DNA from 2 places in the Provencibacterium massiliense genome. Region 1 is predicted to be linked to the other one. Evidence: predicted binding sites of a transcription regulator. Region 1 holds the regulator's gene; the other holds the start of a gene.

Region 1 (4,997 bases):
TCGCCGCCGAGCACGCCGCCCTGGATGGCCGCGCCGATGGCCACGCACTCGTCGGGGTTGATCCCCTTGAACGGGTCCTTGCCGGTGATCCCCTTGACCGCTTCCTGCACGGCCGGGATACGGGAGGAGCCGCCCACCAGGAGGATCTTGTCGAGGTCGCTCGGCGAAATCCCGGCGTCCGAGATGGCCTGCTTGACCGGGCCCATGGTGGCCTGCACCAGGTCGGCGGTCAGCTCGTTGAACTTCGCCCGGGTGAGGGTGATGTCCAGATGCTTCGGGCCGGAGGCGTCGGCGGTGATGAAGGGGAGGTTGATGTTGGCGCTGGTCATGCCGGAAAGCTCGATCTTGGCCTTCTCGGCGGCCTCCTTGAGGCGCTGCATGGCCATCTTGTCGGCCCGCAGGTCGATCCCGTTGGACTTTTTGAATTCGTCCGCGAGGTAGCCGATGACCCGCTCGTCGAAGTCGTCGCCGCCCAGGCGGTTGTTGCCCGCGGTGGCCAGGACCTCCTGCACACCGTCGCCCATCTCAATGATCGACACGTCGAAGGTGCCGCCGCCCAGGTCGTAGACCATGATCTTCTGGTCCTGCTCCTTATCTACGCCGTAGGCCAGCGCGGCGGCGGTCGGCTCGTTGATGATCCGCTTGACGTCGAGCCCCGCGATCCGGCCGGCGTCCTTGGTCGCCTGGCGCTGCGCGTCGGTGAAGTAGGCCGGCACGGTGATGACCGCCTCGGTGATCTTTTCTCCGAGGTAGGCCTCCGCGTCGGATTTGAGCTTCTGCAAAATCATCGCGGAAATTTCCTGCGGGGTGTACTTCTTGCTGTCGATCGAGACCGAGTAGTCCGACCCCATGTGGCGCTTGATGCTCATCACGGTGCGGTCGGGGTTGGTGATCGCCTGGCGCTTGGCCACGGTGCCGACCATCCGCTCGCCGTCCTTGGAGAAGGCGACGACGGACGGGGTGGTCCTGGCCCCCTCGGGGTTCGCGATGACGACCGGCTCGCCGCCCTCCATGACGGCGACGCAGGAGTTGGTGGTGCCAAGGTCAATGCCTATAATTTTTCCCATAATAGTTTCCTCCTAAAAGCATGTATCGTTTTATCTCAAATATGGAATCTTAACTAGTTCGCCACGGCGACCATCGCGCAGCGGATGACCCGCTCGCCGATCCGGTAGCCCTTTTGCAGCACCTGGCTGACGACGTTTTCGCCGAGCGAATCGTCCTCCACATGCATGACCGCGTGATGGAGGTTGGCGTCGAACGCCTCTCCGACCTCCCCGATGGGAACGACCGACAGCCCCTCGAGCGCCTGGCGCAGCCCGTCCAGGATCATCTCCATCCCCTTCTTGAACTCGGGGTCGGCGCATTCGCAGTCGAGCGCCCGCTCGAAATTGTCCACCACCGGCAGGAAGCGCTCGACCGTCGAGGCCACCGCCTGCGGATAGACCGATTCCTTCTCCCGCACCGAGCGCTTGCGGTAGTTGTCGTACTCGGCGAGGATGCGCAGGTGCTTGTCGTTCAGCTCGTCGTATTGCTTTTGCAGCAGCTCGAGCCCGTTTTGTTCTTCCTGTGCCGGCTGGGCCTCGGTGACAGGCGCCTCCTGCCCGGCGCCGTCCGGTTTCTGCTTTTCCTCCGCCTGCGCCTGCGGCGCGGCGTCGTGCTTTTTCTTCTCAGACAAGTCGGATCCGTCCCCTTTCGGTATCTGTAAATTGTCGTGTTCCCTTATTGCTGGGGCGATGAAGCCTCGCTGCGGTAGGTGTCCGATAGGAGTTTGCCCAGGGTATTTGCGAAATACTCCAGATGCGGGATCAGCCTCGGATAGGGCAGGCGCACCGGCCCGATGATCCCGATCGCCCCCGCCGAATCGCTGCCGATCCGGTAGCGCGCCACGATCAGCGCGGTGTCGCACAGCTCCTGCTCGCGGTTCTCCTTGCCGATGGCCACCTTGACCCCCGGGGCGAGCGACCCCTGCGGATAGAGCAGTTCGGTCACCCGCTCGCGGCTTTCCAGCAGCGTGAAGAGCTCGCGCGCGGCGGCCTCGAGCTCGTGGTAGGAAAGGAGGTTGGTCTCCCCGCGCCGGTAGAACTGCCCGTCGTAGATCTCCTTGCACAGCTCGTAGATGGCCGCCAGGAGGGGGGTCAGCAGGCGGGAATATTCGCCCAGCGAAACCGCCACCGAGTTGAGGTAGAGCAGGGAAATCTCATAGAGGCTTTTCCCACGCAGCATCCCGTTGGCAAAGTTGGTGAAGAAGTCGCAGATGTCCTGCGTCACCCGGAAGCCCACCCGCACGACCTTGTTCTTGATCACGCCGTTGTTGGCCATGACCAGGATGACCACGGTGGTCTCGTCCACCTTGATCAGCCCCACCCGCTTGACGTAAACGCTTCTGGCCGTCATGGTGGCCGACACGGTCGCGCAGCCGGTATACTGGGCCAGCCGCTCGGTCGCATCCTCGATCAGCCGGTCGGGATCGGGGTCGCCCACGTTAAAAAGGGCGTCCAGCTCGTCGCGCTCGTGCTGGGTGAGGGGGTCACACCGCATGAGGGAGTCGATGTAGACCCGGTAGCCGAGATGGGAGGGAATCCTCCCCGCCGAGGTGTGCGGCTGTTCGAGCAGCCCCATGTCAAAGAGCGCCGCCATCTCGTTGCGCACCGTGGCGCTCGAAACGTTGATCCCCTCCAGATCACAGATGCTCTTGCTCCCGACGGGCTCCCCCGTCTGGATATACTGGCTCACGATAGCAGCCAGAATCCGCCCTTTTCTCGCGTCGAGTCCCACTGCTATCACCTCGCTTGCTGTATTAGCACTCAATATATTCGAGTGCTAAATATAATGTATCACGGAAAAAACAAGAAGTCAATAGGATTCATAATTTATTTACAGTTATTTTCATCCGTCCCTGGCTTTTGAAAAGGAAAGGGCTTTTTTGCAAAGCGCAATTTGCAGCCGCGCGCCGTACGCGGGCGGCGCGCTCACAAATGTGCACGCTCACATTTGTGCACGCTCACATTTGTGAGCGTATACATATAATAAAAGGAGGGAACATGTCTCTCAATTATTCCCCATGGAGGTTTAAAAATTGAACATCTATTCATGCAATTCGGGGCAGGACCCCTGCTGCTGTTGTCCGGTTCCCTGTCCGGTACCGGGCCCGACCGGACCCACCGGAGCCACCGGTGCGACTGGCGCGACCGGAGCGGCTGAAACGATCACCGTCCGCCAGACCACCACCGCCGAGCCTGGGACGCCCGCCCAGGTGAGCGATGTGAGCGGCGGACCGAACCATATTCTCGATTTTGTCATTCCCCGCGGCGCGACCGGCTCCACGGGCGCTGCAGGGCCCACCGGCTCAACCGGCTCGACCGGGGCTACAGGCGTCACCGGCCCTGCTGGAACCACTGGATCGACCGGCGCCACCGGCGCGACCGGAGGCACTGGTGCGACGGGAGCTACCGGACCTGCCGGTCCTGCCGGGACAACTGGCGCGACCGGCAATGCGGAGACGGTCAATGTGCGTTATACCACCACCGCCGAGCCGGGCTATGCGGCCCAGGTCAATGACGTGACCGGAGGGCCGGATCATGTGCTCGACTTCATCATCCCCCGCGGCGCGACAGGAGCTGACGGCGTAGCTGGGCCCACCGGCCCCACTGCCCCGTCAATATATGCACAACAAGGAAAATGCCGTAACCATGCGGCTTTCAGCACATTAAAGACAATTAAACAACCCCTATAATTACACCTAAAACGCCGTAGCAAGGTTGGACAAGCCTTGATATGGCGTTTTTAAGTGAGTAGGATATGTCGCCGCAGCTTGAAAAGAGTTGCGGTTTTTTTATGCCCGAAAACAGGCGGTAACGTGGAACGTTAGGCGCGAAAAAGCCCTTGCAATACAAGGCTTTTCAGACACAAAAACGGCAAAGGCATACTGCAATACCAAAACCGCCGAAAACGGCTTTCTAATATTCCACGCAGACCAAGAGAGGAAGTGATGAAACATGGCAGTTTTCAGAGTGGAACGCAATACGGGATATACCGTTATGAGCAACCACCACTTGCGCAATAAGGAACTCACCTTAAAGGCAAAAGGCTTGCTTTCGCAAATGCTGTCTTTGCCCGAAGATTGGGATTATACCCTTGCGGGCTTATCTCACATCAACCGCGAGAAGATCGACGCAATCCGCGAAGCGGTAAAAGAACTCGAAAAAGCCGGATATATCGTGCGCAGCCGGGAGCGCGACGAGAAAGGACGCTTGCGGGGCGCGGATTATGTCATATACGAGCAGCCGCAGCCGCGAGAGCCGGAAGCAGCTACCAGCGGCGAACAGCCGTCTATATCGGATTACCCTACATTGGAAAATCCAACATTGGAAAATCCAACATTGGATAATCCAACGTTGGAAAAACCTACGTTGGAAAATCCAACGCAATTAAATAAAGATATATCAAGTAAAGAACAATCAATTACTGATTTATCAAGTACCCATTCCATTCCTTTCCATTCCCCAAACCCCTTGCCCTTTGCACAGGACGAAGCGGCTACGCCGCCGGAAAGGAAAAGAACGGAAGCGAAAAGCAATAGCGCAGTAGAGATTTACAGGGAGATTATCAAGGACAATATCGAATACGACCATCTCATTCAAAACTGTAAAATCGACGCAGACCGCCTAAATGAGATTGTTGACCTTATGCTGGAAACCGTCTGCACAGCCCGAAAGACAATCCGTATTGCCGGGGACGACTACCCCGCCGAACTTGTCAAATCCAAGTTTTTGAAGCTGAACAGCAGCCATATTGAATTTGTTTTGGACTGCATGAGGGAAAACACAACCAAAGTGCGCAATATCAAGCAGTATCTAAAAGCGGTGCTGTTCAACGCGCCGAGTACCATTGACAGCTACTATACCGCCCTTGTCAATCACGATTTTTACGGCGGCGAATGAGCATAGCCACACTTTACCGGGAAAGGAGTTGATACCTTGCAGGAGGAAGTAACC
Region 2 (4,997 bases), on a different contig from region 1:
ACAGATTAAAGCAAGATGAAGACACCATTATTGTACAGGTAAGCGCCAAGTTTTACAAATTTAATTTGATTTTCATCTGCCTGTGGTATTATAGTATAAATAAACCTATTTTTAAAGGAGTATGACCATGTATTCCCGTTACCGTTTCCCCGCCCTGCTTCTGGCCTGCTGCCTGCTGTTTTCTGCCTGCTCCAGGCAGAACGCCGTCAAGAGCCAGCCGATCTCGGATGAAATAGCGCCCAGGCGCGCCCAGGTGAGCAGCAGTTCGCTGCCCAACGAGGATGCCGCCCCGCAGGAGGATGTCATCCCGCAGGAGAGCGCCGCCTCACAGGCGGAGGTTTCCTCCTCCCAGCAGGCGGGCACGTCCTCTGTCCAAGCGAGCGGCGAGGAGCTGCTTGCACAGTACTACAGCGTCAAGGCGCAGGAGGAAGCGCTGGAAATCGACATCGAAAACCTCGAAGCGGCACTGCGCACCGGTAAGCTCGGCGACAGCGAATTCCAGCAGAAGCTGGCCGAATATGAGCGGCAGGAGGACGCACTCGACGCGCGCAAGGATGCGCTGGAAGCGCAGATCGGCCCCTTTGCGCCCTATTTCTCCTTCACCCTGCCGCAGGACCGGGAGGGGCTGCTCTCGCTGCTCGATGAGCTCGAGCGGCAGGACGACGAACTCGATGGCCGCAAGGATGCGCTGGAGGACGGCTACCGCAGCGGCGCCACCAGCCGCGAGGACTTTTTAAAGGAATATGCCCTGCTCGAACGGGAGGACGACTTCATCGGCGAGCGGCAGGACGCGGCCGAGCGCGCGCTGGCTGCGCTGCCCGCCCTGAGCGGGCACGGCTCGCACAGCAGCACCCACCATGCCGAATACGACGATTGGGACGACGACGGTGATGACGATGACGACGACTGATCCCGGGGACCCGGTACATGCCAAAGCCCTGTCGGCGCTCGAGGCGCTAGGTATCGAATACGAATACCTGCCGCACCCGGCGGTGTACACCATCGAGGAGATGGCGGCGCTGTGCCTGCCCCACAGCGAGGCGATCGCCAAAAACCTGTTTTTGCAGGACGACAAAAAACGAAACTTCTATCTCGTGACCCTGCGCGGCGAGCGGCGCGCCGACCTGCGCCGGCTGCAACAAGACCTCGGGAGCCGCAAGCTGAGCTTCGCCGGCGGGGAGACCCTCTCGCGGATCCTGGGCCTCTCCAAGGGGGCGGTCACCCCGCTGGGAATCCTCAACGACGAAGGGCGGCAGGTGCAGGCCGTCTTCGACCGCAGCTACGGGGATAAGGACCTGATCGGGGTCCACCCGCTGCAGAACACCGCGACGGTGTTCCTGAAAATGGAGGACCTCGCCCGCCTGGTGCGCGCACACGGCAATCCGCTGACTTTTCTGGATTTCGTATAAAGGCCCTGCCCGGCCGCTGCATGCGGCCGGGCAGGTTTTTCCATCCGTTATTCCAGCTCCTCCAGCAGCGTTTGAAGCCCCGCGCGGTAGGAGTTGTCGGTGGAGTTGTCAATAATCCTCAGCCCCTCGAGCGCGGGCGGCTCGAAGCTGCGGCTGGCGACGTATTCCTCCCAGTTCCGCAGCTTCCAGGTGTCCCGCTCGGAGCCCCGCGCTATCATGCGCTGGTGGCAGACCTCGATGTCGGTATGCACCCAGACCACCGTCAGCTTCGCCCCCTTCCCGGCCAAGGTTTCGCGCAGCCGGCGCAGGTACTCCTCATCCCGCAGCTCGCGGTTAAAGGGGGCGTTGACCAGCACATGGGAGCTGTAGTCCAGCGCTTCGAGGGCGATCGCCATGATCGCCTCGTATTCATAGTCCCGCACATTGCGCTCAAAAAAATCCGAGCTGCGGTCGAACGGCTCCCCCGCCACCTCAAAAATCCGCCTGGAGAGCACGATCACGCTGTCCTTATCCAGATAGACGCATTCCCCCAGCGCCTCGGCCAGCTTTTTGGCGATGAAGGTCTTTCCGCTGGCCGGGGGCGAGGTGATCAAGATCAAATGTTTCATAAACGGTTCCTCCCAAGGGCAGTCCAATCGGATTTTTGTGATGAGTGCCGCTTTTGTCAAGCCCTTTATCCTCATTTTTCCTCCAGGGACGGGGAATATGTAAAAGCCCCCGGAAAAACCGGGGGCTCGCATTTTGATTACCGGATTTCGATTTTGCGGGTATCGGGTTTCGCCTCGCCGCGCTTGGGCATTTTGAGCTCCAGCACGCCGTTTTCATAGCTCGCTGTGATCTCATCGACCTTGACCCCCGACACGTCGAAGCTCCGGGAGAAGCCGCCGTAGCTGCGCTCGCGGCAGACATAGTTGTCCTTCTCCTCCTTCTTCTCCTCGCTGTGCTGCGCACGCAGGGTGAGGTAATCGCCGTTAATGTCTATGCTGATGTCCTCTTTCTTAAAGCCCGGCAGCTCGGCCTGGACCAGGAAATGGTCGCCCCTGTCGAGCACGTCGGTCTTGCACTGGCTCAGCGTGCGCCCCGCGCTCCCCCAAAAGTCGTCGTTAAGGGCGGTGGAAAGCGCATCAAAAAGGTTTTTCTCTCTGCGGGCGAAAGGCATTAAATCGAACATACAAAAAACCTCCTTCAATCAATTGGTTTGTGTTGGTGAATGGTTTGCGTAAACATTCGCGGCGCGGGCCCTCTTTTGGGGAGCCGCTCTCTTTTCTGTTTACGTCCTTATTGTACGAAAGGATTTTTAAGAAAAATCATACTATTTATGAATAAACCTTTAATTTTAGCACTCTAGTATTAAGAGTGCTAAAATCTCCTTTCAAACCTCTTGATGATCGGGTTTTGCATTTTATTCCAGTCCGATAAATTCCCGGATCAGGGAGTAGCGCGGCACCAGCCGGCTGTCGATCGGAAAGAAGGTTTCCTCGTCCTTGATCAGCCGCCTCACCGTGGCGTTCCAAGGGGAATCTCCCTGCGCGCCGTCCAGAATCTCCAGCAGCTTTTCGCGGTAAAGGAAGGGTTCGTAAAAATGGGTGGAGTTGATGTGCAGGTCGGCCCGCTCCCGGAAGGGATGGATGTACAGCTCCTCCCCTTTGAGCACATAGTCCCACATGCGCAGCGTCTCCATAACCGGGGTGGCCCTGAAGTGGAAGTCCCGCACGATCCGGCGCATCAGGCGCAAATCCCGCGCGGCGAGGCGCACGTTGCCCGCCCCGTCGAGAAAATCGCTGTGCACGCTGATGTAGACCTGCAGGCAGGGCCGCCCGTGCAGCGCGCCCGAAATCAGCGGGTTGAGCGCGTGGATCCCCTCCACGACGACATAGGTGTGCTCGTCGTAGAGCAGCTCCTTGCGGGTATCCAGCCGTCGCTTGACCGAAAAGTCATAGATCGGGAAGCCGGCGCGTCCCTCGCGCAACAGCTGCTCCATGCATTCGGCGAAGCAGGCGATATCCAGCCCCTCGACGCTCTCGCAGTTGCGCGAGCCATCCTCCCAGAGCGGCAGCTCATCCAGGGATTTATAGAAATTGTCCAGGGAAATGCGGTTGACCCGGCTGCCCCGGTTTTTGAGCTCGGCGGCGATCATCTTGGCGGTGGTGGTCTTCCCCGAGGAGGAGGGGCCGGTCAGCAGCAGCACCTTGGCCTCCCTGCTCTCAAGCTCCCGGCAGACCGAAAGGATTTTTTCGCGGTACTTCCCCTCCGCAAAATTCATCGCCTTCTGCGGCGTCTCGCGCAGGGCGTGCGCGGTCTCGGGGATCGATATTTGCTCCATGCGATGGGTATATCTCATAGTTCGTCTCCTATAGCTCCAAAATCGGCAATACCCTTAGTTTGCCAACTGTTACCGCTATCATACCGCATTGCCGCCCTCCCTGCAAGGGCCGCCCAACAGAAAAGCGCAGGCCGCTGGTCCATCCAGCGGCCTGCACCATACGCGCGCCCCCGCCAGGACGCGGGAAAACCTATTTTAAGAAGCCCTCGATGATCTTGCGCTCAGCCTCCTGCCCGCTCAGCCCCAGGGTCATCAGCTTGATCAGCTGCTCCCCGGCGATCTTGCCGATGGCCGCCTCGTGGATCAGCGCCGCGTCCAGGTGGTTGGCGGTCAGCTCGGGGATCGCGCTGACCGAGGCGCGGTCCATGATGATGGCGTCGCACTCCGAATGCCCACTGCAGCGGGTATTGCCGCTCAGCTGGGAACGGAAGACCTGGCGCGAGGTGCCCTTCGCCACCGAGCGCGAAACCACGTCGGCCGAACAGTCCTCCCCGCTCAGGTTTACCACAAAATCGGTGGCGGCGGCCTGGCTCCCATGGGTCATCAGCTTCTCGCGGATGATGAGATGCGCCCGCGCCGCGAGCGTCGCGCTGGTGCGCCGGTCGGTGGAATCCACCCCCTCGATCTGGGTGGTGTCCATCTCCATATAGCTGTCCTCCCCCAGATGCGCCTCGGTCACCGGGTTGATGATCCGCTTGCCGGTCCCTTCCCCGATCCCGATATGGCGCTCCAGATAGCGCACCTTCGCTCCCTTCCCGATCATGAAGCTGTGGATCCCGTTGTGGGTGGCGGCCTCCTCGCCGTCGGCGTGCACGCCGCACCCGGCGACGATGGTGACGTCGGCCCCCTCGCCGATATAAAAATCGTTATAGACCAGGTCCTCCACATCCGAATGGGTCACACAGGCGGGGATATAGACCGTCTCCCCCGCCGTGCCCGGCGCGACGTGGATGTCGATCCCCGGCTTGTCGGTTTTCGGGGTGATGACGATATTCTCGCTGGACTGCCGCCCGGCGCAGCTCCCATCCTCCCGGATGTTGTAAGCGCCCTTGAAGGAGCCGGTAAAATCCGAGATCAGCCCCAGCAGCTTTTCGGTGATGGCGTTCATCAGCAGTCCCTCCCCTTTCGCGCCCCTTCGGGGCAGAAGGAGCATGCCCCCTCCTGCAGCAGCTCGGGCAGGATGTCCTCCTTGGCCCCCTTCGCCCTGAGCTCGCCCCCGGCGAGCACCACCAGCTCGTCCGCAATGTCCAAAATCCGCTCCTGGT

What was found. Region 1 encodes HrcA, which represses chaperone genes, less so after heat shock. Its sites were predicted from a motif close to TGTTAGCACTCNNNNNNNNNGAGTGCTAACA; they were not measured.
Region 2: the regulator HrcA is predicted to act here: its motif matches at 2,744-2,774, upstream of B5477_RS10345 (Hsp20/alpha crystallin family protein).

Annotation. Positions count from the first base shown of each region.
Region 1 is NZ_FWCH01000008.1:9,802-14,798, reverse strand. It holds gene dnaK (molecular chaperone DnaK) at 1-1,067, opposite strand, end outside; gene grpE (nucleotide exchange factor GrpE) at 1,121-1,678, opposite strand; gene hrcA (heat-inducible transcriptional repressor HrcA) at 1,723-2,778, opposite strand; gene B5477_RS00870 (hypothetical protein) at 3,080-3,736, shown strand; gene B5477_RS00865 (DUF6017 domain-containing protein) at 3,999-4,943, shown strand; gene B5477_RS00860 (PcfB family protein) at 4,980-4,997, shown strand, end outside.
Region 2 is NZ_FWCH01000012.1:1,089,854-1,094,850, forward strand. It holds gene B5477_RS10330 (hypothetical protein) at 128-910, shown strand; gene B5477_RS10335 (prolyl-tRNA synthetase associated domain-containing protein) at 891-1,409, shown strand; gene B5477_RS10340 (P-loop nucleotide/nucleoside kinase family protein) at 1,457-2,017, opposite strand; gene B5477_RS10345 (Hsp20/alpha crystallin family protein) at 2,155-2,580, opposite strand; gene B5477_RS10350 (uridine kinase family protein) at 2,812-3,750, opposite strand; gene B5477_RS10355 (SufB/SufD family protein) at 3,923-4,840, opposite strand; gene B5477_RS10360 (ABC transporter ATP-binding protein) at 4,840-4,997, opposite strand, start outside.